DNA from 3 places in the Pantoea sp. USHLN298 genome. Region 3 is predicted to be linked to each of the others. Evidence: predicted binding sites of a transcription regulator. Region 3 holds the regulator's gene; each other region holds the start of a gene.
The links. The regulator PhoB, encoded in region 3, activates phosphate uptake and scavenging genes when phosphate is short. The targets are predictions, from matches to a motif close to CTGTCATAAAACTGNCNNAT.
Positions count from the first base shown of each region.

Region 1: the regulator PhoB is predicted to act here: its motif matches at 1,970-1,989, upstream of phoA (alkaline phosphatase).
Region 2: the regulator PhoB is predicted to act here: its motif matches at 2,881-2,900, upstream of glpT (glycerol-3-phosphate transporter).

Region 1 is NZ_JBBCRO010000002.1:568,124-572,348, reverse strand. It holds gene phoH (phosphate starvation-inducible protein PhoH) at 1-434, shown strand, start outside; gene WFK59_RS07385 (serine acetyltransferase) at 794-1,351, opposite strand; tRNA gene WFK59_RS07380 (tRNA-Ser) at 1,740-1,827, opposite strand; gene phoA (alkaline phosphatase) at 2,071-3,489, shown strand; gene msrA (peptide-methionine (S)-S-oxide reductase MsrA) at 3,532-4,065, opposite strand; gene WFK59_RS07365 (flavin reductase family protein) at 4,125-4,225, opposite strand, start outside.
Region 2 is NZ_JBBCRO010000008.1:26,228-30,452, reverse strand. It holds gene pldB (lysophospholipase L2) at 1-492, shown strand, start outside; gene yigL (sugar/pyridoxal phosphate phosphatase YigL) at 545-1,345, shown strand; gene glpT (glycerol-3-phosphate transporter) at 1,395-2,735, opposite strand; gene WFK59_RS19380 (carboxylate/amino acid/amine transporter) at 3,110-3,973, shown strand.
Region 3 is NZ_JBBCRO010000001.1:100,905-105,129, forward strand. It holds gene WFK59_RS00530 (AAA family ATPase) at 1-394, opposite strand, end outside; gene sbcD (exonuclease subunit SbcD) at 391-1,590, opposite strand; gene phoB (phosphate response regulator transcription factor PhoB) at 1,786-2,475, shown strand; gene phoR (phosphate regulon sensor histidine kinase PhoR) at 2,490-3,803, shown strand; gene WFK59_RS00550 (PstS family phosphate ABC transporter substrate-binding protein) at 3,823-4,225, shown strand, end outside.

The DNA.
Region 1 (4,225 bases), on a different contig from region 3:
ATCTGGGATTCCTTCCCGGCGATATCTCTGAGAAATTCGCGCCCTATTTCCGACCGGTGTACGACATTCTGGTTAAACGGCTCGGCGCATCCTTTATGCAATATTGTCTGCGCCCGGAAATTGCCAAGGTCGAGATCGCTCCGTTCGCCTATATGCGCGGCCGGACCTTTGAAAATGCGGTTGTTATCCTGGATGAGGCGCAGAACGTCACCGCCGCCCAGATGAAAATGTTCCTGACCCGACTGGGCGAAAACGTCACGGTCATTGTCAATGGTGATATTACCCAGTGCGACTTGCCCGCTGGGGTGCCTTCCGGTCTCGCAGACGCGCTGGCGCGTTTCGAAGAGGACGAGATGGTTGGCATCGTACGTTTTGGCAAAGAGGATTGTGTGCGTTCTGCGCTGTGTCAGCGCACCCTGCACGCGTATAGCTAGCGTTTGATTGAGTAGAAGTGTAGCGCCCAAACCCGGCTTCGGCCGGGTTTTCTTTTTGTCTTTATTGGTAATGATAACGCGCCGCAGTGAGCGTCAGGTGTCGACATAATATTACCGGTCAGGTCATATGACGTTACCTTGTTAAATACGGCACAGCCTGAACCTTAATTTAAACAGGTAATATGGATTAAGAGCAGCTAACCACTTTACGGCAGCGAATTGCAGGCTTGCTCTGGCAACGCTGATCTATTCAGCTTTAGTCGCTGCCGTCACTCTTTGCAGGATAGCGATTAGGGCGGTTTACCTGTAATCATTAAACTCAACAGACATTTTAGCAAGGTTAAAGAAGCGTCAGAAAATCATTCAGGCCTGATAACCTGCATTTTTTCTGTGTAAACAACACTATTGTCGGGGATGTTCTGATTGATAAATGACATGGCTCCGATAGTCACGTTGTTTCCTATGATCAGTGAGTCGCCGATGATGCAACTTCCGGCCCCGACTTCAACGTTGTCGCCAATGATAATGCGGACTGGCATGCTGTTATCTGAGCGACCGGAGATGCCGATGGTTGAGTTTTGGCGGATCTTAAAATTGCAGCCGATAACGGTGCATCCATTGATCACTACCGATAAAAAGTGACTGACTTTTAAACCTGGTCCTATTTGGGTACCTGGCTGAATCTCAGTGTTGTATTTCTGAATTAATTTTCTATTAATTCTATGCGCCATCTTTTTTAATAACCTGCTGTCGGAATTGTATAAAAAGGAAACAATTCGCCACCAGAAGTTAAACCGCCTGTCCGGACACTTAAACGCCTTGTGGAACGTACGTACCCAGCTAAAGGGTTTATCACTTATCATAACTTCGCGGCGTAAGCATTCATGCAGGTGTTTTTTTAATTCATCTTTTTTCATGTTTTTATCTGCGACTTTCAAATAATTAACCGCGTATATTAGCAGGCTTCAGTAAACACTTTTTGCGCCAGGTCATTTACCTTAAAACAGAGTTAAATAAAAGTCATTCGAATTAACGATATTGGAAGTTTAATTAACAGTCTCAAATAACAATAATGAACAAAGGATTGGCTTATATAAGGGGGCTGCGGAACTGGAGAGTGCTGATAACGGATCGCCAGGGCAGGATAGCTTCGCACCTTGTAGCGCTCGCCCTGCGGGCAGCGTCGCAGGCTCCGCTGTTCAACGGGCTGCGCCCGTTGTCGAACCCCGGCGGGGCTTCTCACCCCCCTCTCTGAATTGTGCATAAAAAAAAGCCTGAACTTTCGTTCAGGCTCTTCTTTGAATGTGGCGGTGAGAGGGGGATTCGAACCCCCGATACGTTGCCGTATACACACTTTCCAGGCGTGCTCCTTCAGCCACTCGGACACCTCACCACATTTTTTCCATTGACCGCGCCGGGTCAACGGGGCGCTACTATAGGGAGTCGGCTGAAAAGGGTCAAGCACTATTTTTCTCTTTTGTTCTATTCGCTTAACCTCTGAACGAATCGATTTAGCCTTGTTCGCTACGCCGGTTTTGTCATCAAACTGAAACCCGGATGACACAAAAAGATCACCCGATCGTCGCAAAATTACCGACTGAAATCATTGGTATTTTTTGCTTACAAGGATCGATTAATGAAAAAGCTTCCTCTGTTTACCCTTTCTCTGCTCGCCTCCGTGATCGCCACGCCGACCCTGGCAGATACCGACCTTGCTTCCCGCGCGGCGCAGGGTGATATCAGCCAGCACGGCGGGGCGCGTAGGCTGACCGGTGATCAGACTGAGGCGTTAAAAGCCTCGTTACGCAATAGCACCGCAAAAAACGTCATCCTGCTGATTGGCGACGGGATGGGCGACTCTGAAATTACTGCGGCGCGTAACCTGGCAGAAGGGGCGGGCGGCTTCTTTAAAGGCATCGATGCGCTGCCGCTGACCGGCCAGTACACCCACTATTCGTTAGACAAGAAAACCCATAAGCCCAATTACGTCACTGACTCTGCCGCGTCAGCCACCGCCTGGGCGACCGGCACCAAAAGCTATAACGGTGCGATCAGCGTTGACGTAAATGGTCAGGATCAAATGACGTTGCTGGAACTGGCGAAAGCGGCGGGCAAAGCCACCGGTGACGTTTCGACAGCTGAATTACAGGATGCGACGCCCGCCGTGCTGTTCTCACACGTCACCTCACGTAAATGCTACGGACCAGAAAAGACCAGCGAACTCTGTCCAACCAACGCTTTAGAGCAGGGTGGTAAAGGGTCGATCAGCGAGCAATTACTGAAAACCCGCCCGGACGTGACCCTGGGCGGTGGCGCGAAGTCCTTTGCTGAGGTGGCGAAAGCGGGCGAGTATCAGGGTAAAACCCTGAACGAGCAGGCGCAGGCGCTGGGCTATCAGCTGGTCAGTGACTGGCAGGGACTCAATGCCGTAACCCAGGCCGACCAGAAGAAACCGCTGCTGGGCCTGTTCTCGCCTGGCAACATGCCGGTGCGCTGGCAGGGACCCAAAGCCAGCTATCACGGCAATATCGATAAGCCGGTGGTAACCTGCGAAGTGAATAAAGATCGCCCGCTGTCGACGCCTACGCTGGCACAGATGACCGCTAAAGCGATCGACCTGCTGCGTCACAATCCCGATGGTTTCTTCCTGCAGGTGGAAGGCGCCTCAATAGATAAGCAGGATCACGCCGCCAATCCGTGCGGACAAATTGGCGAGACGGTGGATCTGGATGAAGCGGTCCAGCAGGCGCTGGCATTTGCGCGTGAAGAGGGGAATACCCTGGTGGTGGTGACGGCCGATCATGCTCACAGCAGTCAGATCGTCGAGAACGGCACCAAAGCGCCGGGCCTGACGCAGGCGCTGAACACCAAAGACGGCGCGGTGATGACCATCAGCTATGGCAATTCAGAAGAGGATTCGCAGGAACATACCGGTTCACAATTGCGTATTGCGGCGTATGGGCCACATGCCGGTAACGTGGTGGGACTGACCGATCAAACCGATCTGTTCTTTACCCTGGGGAATGCGATGGGGCTGAAGCTGCCCGGTCAGTAAAACCGGGTCGGGGTGGTGGAAACCACCCCGCAGCTGAAAAAACTAGCTCTTCACCTTATTGGCAAAGCTCTTACGCAGTTTCTGCAATTTCGGTGGGATCACCGCCAGGCAGTAACCGTTACGCTGACCAGCACCGTCCCAGTAATCCTGGTGATAGGCTTCAGCCGGATACCACTCTTTCAGCGGCTCGATGGTGGTTACCACCGGCACATCGTGATCGGCCTGCGCGCGTTCAATCGCGGCACGGGCTTCCGCTTCCTGCTCTGCATTGGCCGGGAAAATCGCTGAGCGATACTGGGTACCGATATCATTGCCCTGACGATTAAGCTGGGTCGGATCGTGGGTCACAAAGCTGATATCCAGTAAATCACCGTAGCTGACTTTTTCCGGATCAAAGCCGATGCGGATCGCTTCAGCGTGACCGGTGGCACCGCTGCAGACCTGCTCATAGGTCGGATTTGGCCGGGCACCGCCGGTGTAACCGCTCTCTACCGACTCCACGCCGATCACATCCTTAAATACCGCTTCGGTGCACCAGAAACAGCCACCCGCGATCACTGCATATTCGATTGCCATAATGAATTACTCCTGTCAGGTCGAAAGAGGAGAATGGGGACGAGAGCGCCCGCTTTCAACTAAATCAGCATTTCCGGTTTAAAATCTTTGCTCTTATCCAGCAGCTTATCGCTCATCACGCTGAAGCGGCCTTCACCGGTGTAGTGCAGGGTGGTGGGAT
Region 2 (4,225 bases), on a different contig from region 3:
ATTGCGCTGCCGTTGCCCTCTTTCCTGGCGCACCGGATCCTCGACTGGGCTGAGAAACGGCCGGCACTGCGTGATGGCTACGCGCTGGGTACCGGACGCTGGCGTGCGCATCCGTTTGGCATCAACCGGCTGACGCACAGCGCCGAGCGTTATCGCCGCAGCCTGCGTTTTTATGCGGACGATCCGGCGATTCGCGTGGGTGGCCCGACGTATCACTGGGTGCGCGAAGGCATTCATGCGGGTCGCAACATCATCAGCCAGGCCGATAAAATCACTACGCCGCTGCTGTTGCTGCAGGCCAGTGATGATCAGGTGGTGGATAACCGCTCGCAGGATCTCTTTTGTGCTGCCATGGCGGCGGCAGGTCATCCGTGCGAAGGGAATAAACCGCGCGTGATTAACGGTGCGCGTCATGAGATCCTGTTTGAAAAAGACAACATGCGCGCCGAAGCGCTTAATGCAGTGATCGACTTTTTTTCATCGCATCGCTGACGTTCATTATCCGACTGGCTCCGGCCAGCAGAATCAGATACCCGAGGTTTTCATGTACCACATCGTTGCATCCGATCTGGATGGCACGCTGCTTTCTCCCGAACATCGCCTGACGCCTTTTGCGCGCGAAACGCTGCAACAGCTGGTCGCAAAGGATATTCATTTCGTGTTTGCCACCGGCCGCCATCATATTGATGTCGGACAGATGCGCGATAGCCTGGCTATCCCGGCGTACATGATCACTTCCAACGGCGCACGGGTGCATAATGCTCAGGGCGAGCTGGTGTTCAGCCATAACCTGGACGAAGACATCGCGAATGATCTGTTTGGTCTGCAGTATCATCACAGCGATATTCTGACCCATGTTTACCGTGATGATGAGTGGTTTGTCAGCCGTTCCCGTCCCGCTGAGCAGGATTACTTCCGTGAATCGGTATTCAACTATCAGGTCTATGAACCGGGTCTGTTGCCGACCGATAACATCAGTAAAGTCTTTTTTACCTGTGAAGATCCTGAGCATCTGATCCCGATGGAGCAGGCGATTGAAGCGCGCTGGGGCGATCGGGTTAACGTCAGTTTTTCACTGCCGACCTGCCTCGAAGTGATGGCGGGTGGCGTATCGAAAGGGCATGCGCTGGAGGCCGTAGCGAAGCAGCTGGGCCATACGCTGCATAGCTGTATCGCCTTTGGCGACGGCATGAATGATGTGGAGATGCTGAGCATGGCGGGTAAGGGCTATATCATGCAGAACGCCCATCAGCGGCTGAAAGATACCTTGCCGGAGCTGGATGTGATCGGTTCGAATGCCGATGATGCGGTGCCACAGACGCTGCGCACGCTCTACCTTTCCTGAGGATATCGCGCAAACAAAGGGCCGGTTAACCGGCCCTTTTTTATTGCCGTCAGGCCAGTTTCTGCTTGTGTTTATGCTCGCTGACCATGGTCAGCAACAGCAGGATCACCGCCAGTACGCAGCCGGCAATCATCACCAGAAAACCGCCGTCCCAGCCAAAGTAGTCAACGGTGTAACCGACAATGGCGCTGGCCGCCACCGAACCGCCCAGATAACCAAACAGGCCGGTAAAACCTGCGGCGGTGCCGGCGGCTTTCTTGGGTGCCAGCTCCAGCGCGTGCAGGCCAATCAGCATCACCGGACCATAAATCAGGAAACCAATCACGATCATACAGGCCATATCAACGCCAGGATTGCCCGCCGGGTTCAGCCAGTAAATCACCGTGGCGATCGTCACCAGCGTCATAAAGAACACGCCGGTGGCCCCGCGGTTACCGCGAAACACTTTGTCTGACATCCAGCCACATAACAGCGTGCCCGGAATACCGGCATACTCATACAGGAAGTAGGCCCAGGAGGACTTATCCAGCGTGAAGTGCTTCACCTCTTTCAGGTAGGTCGGCGACCAGTCGAGAATGCCGTAGCGCAGCAGATAGACAAAAACGTTCGCCAGCGCGATGTACCACAGCAGTTTGTTAGGCAGCACATATTTCATGAAGATTTGCTTAGCAGTTAACTCCTCTTCATGACTGGCATCGTAATCTGGCGGATAGTCGTTTTTATACTCTTCGATCGGCGGCAGGCCACAGGATTGGGGCGTGTCGCGCATCAGGGCAAACGCGAAGAGCGCAATCAGGATGGCACCAAAGGCGGGCATATAGAGTGCCGCTTTCCAGTCGTTGAACCACGCCATGCCAAGCAGGAACAGCAGCGGTGGCAGGCCGCCGCCGACGTTATGGGCGCAGTTCCACACCGAGACAATGCTGCCGCGCTCCTTCTGCGACCACCAGTGCACCATGGTACGACCGCACGGTGGCCAGCCCATGCCCTGGAACCAGCCGCAGACAAACAGCAGCACGAACATCACCATAATGCTGGAGGTGGCCCAGGGCACGAATCCCATAAACAACATCACCGCCGCGGCCAGGATCAGTCCGGCTGGCAGGAAGACGCGCGGATTCGAGCGATCGGACACTGAGCCCATGATGAATTTCGAGAAGCCATAGGCGATCGAAATGCCTGACAGGGCGAAACCGAGATCGCCACGTGAAAAGCCTTGCTCGACCAGATAGGGCATCGCGAGCGCAAAGTTTTTTCTGACCAGATAGTAGGCGGCATAGCCAAAAAAGATCCCAATAAAAATTTGCCAGCGCAGACGACGGTAGAGCGGATCGACGCGATCCGCTGCTACCTGCGGCTGACGTGGTGCAGGTTTAAAAATACTCAGCATCAGTGAGGCCCTCCAGGGCACATTATGGTTTTTTACATTCCCAGCGGTGGGGTCAAAAAAAGACAAAAAGAAATGGCGACGTGATGTTCCATTTCGCGCAAAGAATAAAATTAGTGACCTGACGTTACTGTGATGCGTGACACATTTGTTACAGTTTTATTACAGCGCCGAGCGAAAGTGATCACCATATGGTTTATTTCGCGCATTCGGGGAAAAACGTCGCCAGCAGGAGACGGGGATGTTACAGCGGGGTTGAGCTGTTGCAGCAGTTGCGCATTGTTTGCTTTAAAAGTAATCGGATGTAAACCAGATAGTGCAGCCGATCGACAGCACATTGTTTACACTGACACTCTGTTAACTTCGGGGTCGTTACCGTGTTCTTATTGATCATCACCACTATTCTGTGGGCTTTTTCGTTCAGCCTGATTGGCGAGTATCTTGCCGGCCAGGTGGACAGCTGGTTTTCTGTACTGATGCGCCTGGCGCTGGCCGCAATAGTCTTTTTGCCTTTTCTGCGCTGGCGCGGTTACCGTCCCTCAACTCTGCTGCTCTATATGCTGGTCGGGATGTTGCAGTTAGGAGTGATGTATCTGCTGAGCTTTGAAGCCTACCTCTATCTCAGCGTGTCGGAATTTTTGCTGTTTACGGTGATGACGCCGCTCTATGTGACCCTGATCTATGACCTGATTAGCCGTCGTCCGCTGCGGATCGGCTATATCTTCAGCGCGCTGCTGGCGGTCGCCGGGGCGGCCATTATCCGCTATGACAAGGTCAGCGATAATTTCTGGGTTGGCCTGCTGCTGGTGCAGCTGGCGAACATCTGCTTTGCTGCCGGTATGGTGGGGTACAAGCGTCTGCAGGAGACCCGTCCGATGCCGCAGCACACCGCCTTTTCCTGGTTCTACCTTGGCGCAGTGGTGATTGCGGTCATCGCCTGGTTCATCTGGGGCAATCCGCAGAAACTCCCGACCACCTCGCTGCAATGGGGCATTCTGGTCTGGCTGGGCGTGGCCGCTTCGGGTCTCGGCTACTTTATGTGGAACTATGGTGCGACCCAGGTTGATGCCGGCACGCTGGGCATCATGAATAACATGCACGTCCCCGCCGGACTGCTGGTTAACCTGGCGATCTGGCAGGAGAAGCCGCACTGGCCGAGCTTTATCGCCGGCGCGCTGGTGATCCTCGCCTCGCTGTGGGTGCATAAGCGCTGGGTGGTGGGGCGCAGTGACCGGTTATAAGGTGAAATGGGTGCGCTGATACCGGTAAATAGCGGCTGTTGCATAGGTGCGGCCTTCCGGGCTGGCGCGCCTGATCGCAAGGAATCTCACCTCCCTGTGGGTCGGCCGGGCCATCCGGCCCGGACGCTTCGCTCTTCTGACGCGCCAGCCCTGGAGGGGTGACAGCATCATCGCGGTTAAACCGGGGATCAGAGCGAACATGAAAGAGGAGAGGGCGGGCTGAGAAGTATAGCGTCCGCCGCCGGGACAAAA
Region 3 (4,225 bases):
TGTCGCCGACCTTGTCGGCGACAATGGTGTCATCGGCACAGCGCGCCAGCTCAACCCGTGGTGCCTGCAGTTTGCCGTCGGCGGTGCCGCGGGCGCGGTTCTGGCTCCAGAAGGCGCGCCAGGCTTCGCCTTTGATCTCAAATTCGACTTCGGCCAGACACTCGGCGCAGTCGCGGGTCATCAGCGCATTCTGACTCTGTGAAATGGCACCGAGGCGCGGCGTCTGGTGATAGAGCGCCAGACAAATAGCATCCAGCAGGGTGGTTTTGCCTGCGCCGGTTGCGCCGGTAATCGCGAACAGGCCGTTGCTGGCAAAGGGTTCGGCACGGAAATCGATAAACCATTCGCCGCGCAGTGCGTTGAGGTTTTTAAAGCGTAGCGTGAGGATCTTCATTGTGGCTCCCCGATATCGGCCAGCGTCTGGCGGAATAGCGTGGTCATCTGGTCGATCTGCTGCGGCTGCAGTTCGCTATCCAGCGCCAGCCGACGGGCAAACACCTCTTCCACTTTCAGCTCGCTCAGGGTTTCGTTATCCAGCCGCGCCAGGCTGTGCTGACGCTGCTCACGGCTGCGGCGTAACAGTAAGACTTCCACCGGCAGTTCTGCGGTCAGGGTTTCCACCTGTCGCTGCAGATCGCTGAGGTACTCCTGGGTCGTGACTTCGATATCCAGCCAGGTCGGCTTTTCCTGCGGCACGTCGCTGAATGCGCTGAGCTGCTGCGCAATCTGCGCCAGCGAGCCTTTCAGCACCTGCATTGGCTGCACCTGCGGCACCACCAGCGGGCTCACCGATTGCAGACCGCTGGCGGTAAATTCCAGCAGGAAGACGCTTTTTTCACTGCCCAGCTCATCAAAACTGAGCGGAATCGGCGAGCCGCTGTAGCGGATATGCTCACTGCCCGCTACCCGCTGAGCACGATGAATGTGGCCCAGCGCGATGTAATCAGCGTCCGGAAAGGCGGAGGCCGGAAAGGCGTCCAGCGTGCCGATATAGATGTCACGCACCGAGTCGCTCTGGCTGACGCCGACGGTGGTGAGATGGCCGGTCGCCACGATCGGCAGTGCCGGCTCCAGCGCCCGTGCGGCGGCAACGCGCTGCTGATAGTGGTGAGCAATCGCCTCCAGCAGCGACGTCTGCTTGTCACGTCCGGACTGACCGGCGCGGCTGCGCAGGATGTCGCGCGGTCGCAGGTAAGGAATGGCGCACAGCCGCACGCCCGGTTCGCCCTGACGGGTAGTGAGCACCATCACGTCACTCTCCGCCTGCGGCGTGGCGATCACCCGGGTATTCAGACAGGCGAGCAGCTCGCGCGACTCATTGAGCGTCGCCACCGAGTCGTGATTACCCGCCAGCACAATCAGCTGGCAGCCGCTGGGTTGCAGCGCCACCACAAAGCGGTTGAACATTTCGCGCGCGTAGCTGGGCGGGGTGCCGGTATCGAACAGATCGCCGGCGACGATTAACGCATCCACCTGATGCTGTTCAATCTGGATCAACAGCCAGTCGAGAAACGCCTGATGTTCCGCCGCCCGACTTTTGTTGTAAAAGAACTGCCCCAGATGCCAGTCCGCAGTATGAATGATGCGCATAAGAGTCCCTGCCGTTGTGATTCGCCCGGCGATTATACTGGCTCTGCGGCCAAAGCAAAAAATTGTCGCTGCGCTGTCATAAATGATTACCAACGGGGTTACAGGCGGGTTATGTTTTTCATAAAAGTGTCACAAATCTGACGCATAATGGCGCCGCGAATCTCAGTGACAGCCGTCATATCAGCAGGAGTAATAATGGCTAAGCGCATTTTGGTTGTGGAAGATGAAGCCCCAATCCGTGAAATGTTGTGTTTTGTTCTGGAGCAGAACGACTATCAGCCAATCGAGGCGGAAGATTATGACAGCGCAGTGGGTAAGCTGATTGAACCCTGGCCCGATCTGATCCTGCTGGACTGGATGTTACCTGGCGGCAGCGGCATTCAGTTTATCAAACACCTGAAACGCGAAGCGATGACCCGTGATATCCCGGTGATGATGCTGACCGCCCGCGGTGAAGAGGAAGACCGGGTGCGCGGGCTGGAAGTCGGTGCTGACGATTACATCACCAAGCCTTTTTCGCCGAAAGAGCTGATGGCGCGCATCAAAGCGGTCATGCGCCGTATCTCTCCGATGGCGGTGGAAGAGGTGATTGAGATGCAGGGGCTGAGTCTGGACCCCTCCTCGCATCGGGTGATGTCGGAAACCACGCCGCTGGAAATGGGACCGACCGAATACAAACTGCTGCACTTCTTTATGACGCACCCGGAGCGGGTCTACAGCCGCGAACAGTTGCTGAACCACGTCTGGGGCACCAATGTGTATGTTGAAGATCGCACCGTCGATGTTCACATTCGCCGTTTACGTAAAGCGCTGGAAGTCTCCGGCCACGATCGCATGGTACAAACCGTCCGTGGAACAGGGTATCGTTTCTCTGCCCGCTACTAAACGGAGTTTTCACCGTGCTGGAACGCCTCTCCTGGAAGAGATTACTGTCAGAACTGCTGCTGGCCTGTTTGCCTGCGTTGCTGCTCGGTCTGCTGTTCGGCTATCTGCCGTGGTGGCTGCTGCTGAGCGTGCTGGCGGTGCTGCTGTGGCATTTTCACAACCTGATGCGGCTGTCGCACTGGTTGTGGCTCGATCGTACCATGACGCCGCCTGCCGGACGCGCCAGCTGGGAACCGCTGTTTTACGGGCTTTATCAGATGCAGTTACGCAACCGGCGGCGGCGGCGTGAGCTCGGCAACCTGATTAAACGCTTTCGCAGCGGCGCCGAGTCGCTGCCGGATGCGGTGATCCTCACCACCGAAGAGGGCACCATCTTCTGGTGCAACGGGCTGGCGCAACAGCATCTCGGGCTACGCTGGCCGGAAGATAATGGCCAGAACATCCTTAACCTGCTGCGTTACCCGGAGTTCTCGCGCTATATCCGCCAGCGTGATTTCGATAAGCCGTTAACGCTGGTGCTGAATAACCAGTATCACATGGAGTTTCGCGTCATGCCCTACAGCGAAGGGCAGTGGCTGCTGGTGGCGCGCGACGTGACGCAGATGCATCAGCTGGAAGGCGCGCGGCGTAATTTCTTTGCCAACGTCAGCCATGAGCTGCGGACTCCGCTGACGGTGCTGCAGGGCTATCTGGAGATGATGAACGACTCGGTGATGAACGAGCGTTCGCGCGGCAAAGCGCTGCACACCATGTCGGAGCAGACGCGCCGCATGGACAGCCTGGTCAAACAGCTGCTGACGCTGTCGCGAATTGAAGCCGCACCGGCGATCGACCTGAAAGAGAAGGTTGACGTGCCGGTGATGCTGAAGCTGCTGCAGCATGAGGCCGCGACCCTGAGCAACGGGCGGCACGACCTCCATTTCCATACCGACCCGCATCTGAAAGTGTTCGGCAACGATGAGCAGCTGCGCAGTGCTATCTCCAATCTGGTCTACAACGCGGTGAACCACACGCCAGACGGTACCCGCATCGATATCAGCTGGCTGCGCAGCAAGCAGGGCGCCACCTTCCGGGTCTGCGACAATGGACCGGGCATCGCCGCGGAACATATTCCCCGTCTCACCGAGCGCTTCTACCGGGTCGATAAAGCGCGATCGCGCGCCACCGGCGGCAGCGGGCTGGGGCTGGCGATCGTGAAACATGCCCTGAGCCACCATAATGCGCGGCTGGATATCACCAGCGTGCCGCATCAGGAGACCTGTTTTACCTTTACCCTGCCAGCAAGGTTGATTGTCAGCGGTGGGATGCAGGAGAATGCCGTTCATTAATCGCTGCCGGATCTCCCTGATGCGCCTCTTTCTTTTATTGATCGTTACGCTGCTGCCGGGCATGGCGCTGGCACAGTCCGGCGCGCTGTCGGGCAACCTCAGCAGCGTTGGCTCCGATACCCTCGGTTATCTGATGACGCTGTGGGGTGAAGATTTCAGCCGACAGGCACCGGGGGTTAATGTGCAGGTGCAGGCATCCGGCTCCTCGACCGCACCCACGGCGCTGGCGGCTGGCGCCGCGCAGCTCGGCCCGATGAGCCGGCCGATGCAGGCAGATGAGCGTCAGGCGTTTGAAGCGCGCTATGGTTATCCGCCGCTGGCGGTGCCGGTGGCCATGGATGCGCTGGTGGTGGTGGTGAATCAGCGCAACCCGCTACAGCAGATCACGCCGCGTCAGCTCGACGCCATCTTCTCCATTACCC